DNA from 2 places in the Streptosporangium sandarakinum genome. Region 2 is predicted to be linked to the other one. Evidence: riboswitches for the same ligand, from Rfam matches in the RefSeq annotation. Region 2 holds a riboswitch; the other holds the start of a gene.
The links. A riboswitch is a leader RNA that binds a small molecule or an ion and turns the genes downstream of it on or off. The one in region 2 is predicted to bind cyclic di-AMP.
Positions count from the first base shown of each region.

Region 1: it holds a riboswitch for cyclic di-AMP, as region 2 does, so the genes downstream of both, ACQP10_RS29040 (coiled-coil domain-containing protein) here and ACQP10_RS30025 (hypothetical protein) in region 2, are expected to answer to the same signal.

Region 1 covers NZ_CP192034.1:6,303,907-6,306,098, reverse strand. Annotated here, with positions in the region: gene ACQP10_RS29040 (coiled-coil domain-containing protein) at 1-816, opposite strand, end outside; cyclic di-AMP (ydaO/yuaA leader) riboswitch at 858-994, opposite strand; gene galT (galactose-1-phosphate uridylyltransferase) at 1,090-2,169, opposite strand; gene ACQP10_RS29030 (DeoR/GlpR family DNA-binding transcription regulator) at 2,166-2,192, opposite strand, start outside.
Region 2 covers NZ_CP192034.1:6,527,174-6,529,365, forward strand. Annotated here, with positions in the region: gene ACQP10_RS30020 (alpha/beta fold hydrolase) at 1-148, opposite strand, end outside; gene ACQP10_RS30025 (hypothetical protein) at 536-1,297, opposite strand; cyclic di-AMP (ydaO/yuaA leader) riboswitch at 1,538-1,675, opposite strand; gene ACQP10_RS30030 (DUF4253 domain-containing protein) at 1,962-2,192, opposite strand, start outside.

The DNA of each region.
Region 1 (2,192 bases), 220 kb from region 2:
GACCCCGAGCCGCGCCCTGTTCTTGAGGACCCAGGCGGCGATCTCGTCGCCGAGCGCGACGTGCTCCGCCGTGGGCGTCGAGCCGCCGGCGCTCATCATGAAGTCGCAGGCCCGGCCCAGCGGGTGTTCGCCGCCGTCGTTCTCCGAGCGGTAGCAGCCGACCTCGTGGGGGAGGGTGAACCGCTTCCCGACCGCCCCGCGCATGATCCGGGTGCGGTCGGTGATGTTGTCGGAGCCGGCGGGCAGCTGGGGCGCCCAGCTGCCGTCGGCGCGGCGACCCGAGCCCACGGGGACGAGCGCGTCGAGCTTCCGTTTGACGTCCGCGATGGCCTTCTCGGCGTCGCGGCGCCGGGCGGCCACGGCCTCGCCCTCCTCGGCGATCCGGCCGGTGAGCCGGGTGGCCTCCTCGGCCGCCCGCCTGCGCAGGTCCCGGCTCTGGGCGAAGGTCCGCAGGTGGGCACCCTGCTGGGCGGCGAGCTGCGCGGTGACCGCCGCGCCGTCCGGCTGGGGGGCGAACAGCAGGGCGGGCAGGCCGCCGCTGCCCTGGTATTGGAGCCGGGCGATGTCCGCGACCTGCTCCCTGGCCTCGGTGTAGGCGTGCTCCGCCTCGGTCAGGGCGGTCCTGGCCCGGCTCTCGGCCTGCCGGGCCCTGCGCAGTGACTCCCGCTTGGCCGCGTAGTCCTCGATGAGCCCGTCGACCTTCTTGGTGAGCTTGGCGAGGTCGGCGCGCAGCTCGGACTCGGACGGCTTGGGGTCGGCGCCGGCGGGTCCGCCGCCGAGGACGAACGCCAGGGCGGAGACCGCGGAGACGGTCATGGCCGCACGGCGACGGGACGTGGGGGACGGGGCCGCCACGGCTCTCCTCTCCTACCGCCTACCGGGTTAGCTGACGGGTTCGGGCGGGAGAGAGCCCTTCCACCGAAGTGGATTCACCCCGGGTGCGGTGGTTCCCCGGCTTCCGGGCGACGCACCCGGAATTAGGCATATCGGACATAAAGTCCAATGGGTGAGGATAGCAATGGTAAACGGATGGTCACGCGACCCCGTTCCGTGACCGGACGCCGATCACCCCTCGGCTCACCCTTCGGCTCACCCCTCGGCCAGGGACCGCAGGCGGCGGGCCGTGTCCTCCGGCAGGACGTCGTTCACGAAGGCGCCCATGGCCGACTCCGACCCGGCCAGATACTTCAGCTTGTCGGGCGCCCGGCGGATGCTGAACACCTCCAGGTGGGCGTACGACAGGTCCCGGCCGGTGTGCACCGGCGCCTGGTGCCAGGCCGCCACGTACGGCAGCGGCACGCCGAAGAGCCCGTCCAGGGCGCGAAGCACCCGGGTGTACAGGGGGCCGAACGCCGCCCGCTCGTCGGCCTCCAGCGAGCCCAGGTCGGGCACCCGGCGGTGGGGGTAGAGGTGGACCTCGACCGGCCAGCGCGCCGCGGCCGGCACGAACGCCGTCCAGTGCTCGTTGGCGGCGACCACGCGGACGCCCGCCTCCCGCTCGGCGGTGAGCACGTCGGCGAACAGGTCGCGGCCGGTCCGCCTCCGGTGCCGCTCGGCCGCCCGCAGGGACAGCCGGGTCCGGGGGGTCACGTAGGGGTAGGCGTAGATCTGGCCGTGCGGGTGAGCCAGGGTGATGCCGATCTCGGGGCCCCGGTTCTCGAAGCAGAAGACCTGCTCCACCCCGGGTAGCGCCGACAGCTCCGCCGTACGGTCGATCCACGCCTCCATGACCAGCTCGACCTGCTCGGGGGAGAGCCGGGAGAAGGAGGAGTCGTGGTCGGAGGTGAAGCACACCACCTCGCACCGCCCGGTCCCCGGGCGGACCTCGCTCAGCCCGCCGACGGGGGCGGTGCCGACCGGCTGGCCGGAGAAGGACGGGAAGCGGTTCTCGAAGACCACCACGTCGTAGTCGGGCGAGGGGATCTCGGTGAGCCTGCCGGGAGCCGAGGGGCACAGCGGGCACTCGTCGGCCGGCGGCAGGAACGTGCGGCTCTGGCGGTGCCCGGCCACCGCGATCCACTCCTCGGTGAGCGGGTCGTAGCGCAGCTCGGAGGCGGGGGGACGGGGCGGCAGGTCGCGCAGGTCGGCCGCGCTCCGGTCGGCGTCGTCCCGCCGGTCGAAGTAGAGCAGTTCGCGGCCGTCGGCCAGGTGGGTGATCGTGCGTTTCATCGGGTCGCCGTCTCGTTCCGCTG
Region 2 (2,192 bases):
CGCGTCCGGCGAGCAGTTCGCAGAACTCCTCGTCCCAGTGGATCATCTGGGCGCCGAGGCCCATGATCAGCAGGAGTGGCCGGTCGCCGGGAGATCCGAAGGTCTCGTAGGCGATCTCGATGCCGTTGGCCCGGACGCGCGTCGTCATGTCGCTCCCTCTCCCCGTCCGTCCGCGGGCGGGCCGGGTGGCCGCCCGGGCGGTTCCCGCCGCACGGAGCCGGCGGACCGGTGACCCGAAACAGAATGTCATTCTGCCCAGGCCGGGGCAAGGCATCCCCGCGCCGAAGGGCCGGAGACGCGGAACGGGAGCGGACGCCCTGCGCCGGCGTCCGCTCCCGCGTCCAGGGGAGGCTGGGGTTCGAAGCTCTTCGCTTCCGGCCGCCACGGTCTGACGGCGCCGTGACGACGCGACGGCCGTGTCGGTCCGGCGCCGTGACGACCCGATGGCCGTGATGTCCGGCGCCGTGACGGCGCGACGGCACCGCCACGGTTCGGCGCCGTCGCCGTCGTCACGATTTCGGCGGCGCCGCCCTTGTCAGGGCTTGACGGTGATCTGGACCGGCTTGGCCGGGTCGCTGTCCCGCTTGTTCCAGGCGCCGGCGGAGAACGGGACCGGGTGGTTCTTCTTGCCCGGGCCGTCGCCCCACTTGGTGATGACGTAGTCGACCTTGATGTGGCCCTCGCCGCCGTTGCCGTCCACACCGAGGGTGTCGGGGTTGAACGTGCCGCCGGTCAGGTCGGCGAAGGTCTTGGCGTCGAGGTCGATCATGACGCCGCTGCTGGAGGGGACACCGGGGCCGCGGTCGCCGACGAAGAACTTGGCCTTCTTGCCCTTGTAGATGACGTAGCCCTCGGTGAACAGCGGCCAGCTCGGGCTGGCGATCATGCCCTTCTGCATCGGCTTGCCGCTGGCGGGGAGGCCGGTGTCACCGGCGCGGCCGGAGGAGTCGTCCCAGAAGTAGGAGGCCGTGGTGTGGCCCTTCAGCATGACGGTCTTGGTGACCTTCTGCGGCTTGGCCGGGGCGGCCTTCTCCTGCGCGGCCTGCTCGGGGGCGGCCTGCTCGGGGGCGGCGGCGGGCTTCAGCGCGGCGGCCCGGACGGGGGCGCTCTCGGGGGCGACGGCCGCGACCTGCTCGGTCACCGCGGCGACCCGGGCACCGGCCGCGGGCACGTCGTGGTCGGCCGAGGGGAGGGCCGAGACGGCGGCGGCGGAGGCGAGGAGCCCGGCGCCGATCAGGCCGGCCACGGCGTAGCGGGTCTTGCGGGCGGTCTTACGGGGGTCCAGGGAGGAAGGCATGAAGAAAAGAACTCTTTCGCGAGGGAACGGGGCAGCCGCGTGCCATGTGCGAAAAGGCACCGGCGGGGTCGCGCTCACAGGGAAGAGGGGCGCAGGAGGAGATCAGGTGGTGCTACACGGAGCGCTGGGGGATGCCGCGACCGATCGCGGCGAGAGGGCCCAGGGGGCGTGAAAGTCTCAGAGGACCGGCACTGAAATGGTGTATACCGGTACGAAGGTGGCGCAGTCTCCCACTGGGGGATCTCCTCTCCATCTCGTCTACCGGGTTAGCTGACGGGTTCGGGCGGTGGAGTGCCCTACCACCGCGTGCGCGGCGGATTCACCCCGGAAGGGTGGGTCCCCGGTTCCCGTGGCCCTGGTGGCTTCGGGATTCGACGTCGGCCCGGCCGCTCCCTCGGATGAGGGTGCAGGTCACCTGCCGATGACTAGGACACTACCGGCCAAATCCGACAAAGCAAAGCAGAACCCATGGAAACGCCAGAAGATCTACCTTCTATAGCCAAGAAAGGGCAGACGACCGGGTTTAGCCTCCCCCGAACCGGCTCAGACCAGGGCATACACGCCGCGACGAATTACTTACAGGTGATTCACCGCCGCCATTCCCGGTGGTCCGGGCCGCCGTTCCCGCCCGGCCTCGCGGGCCCCGCGCCCGCCCCCGCGCCGGTCAGTCCCACCAGAACGACCAGGCGTTCCTGCCCATGATCTGCTCGGCGTAGCCGGCGAGCGTGCCGGCGCTGTAGATGACGCTGTCCGGGCAGAACGTCCAGTGCTCGGCCGCGACGTGCAGGGCGTGCTCCGCCGTCGTCGGGGGCGCCGCAACGCTCAGGTCAAGGGTGTTGAAACCCACGCCCACCAGCCGCGCCCCGAACCGCTCCTCCCAGCTCCGCACCACGGC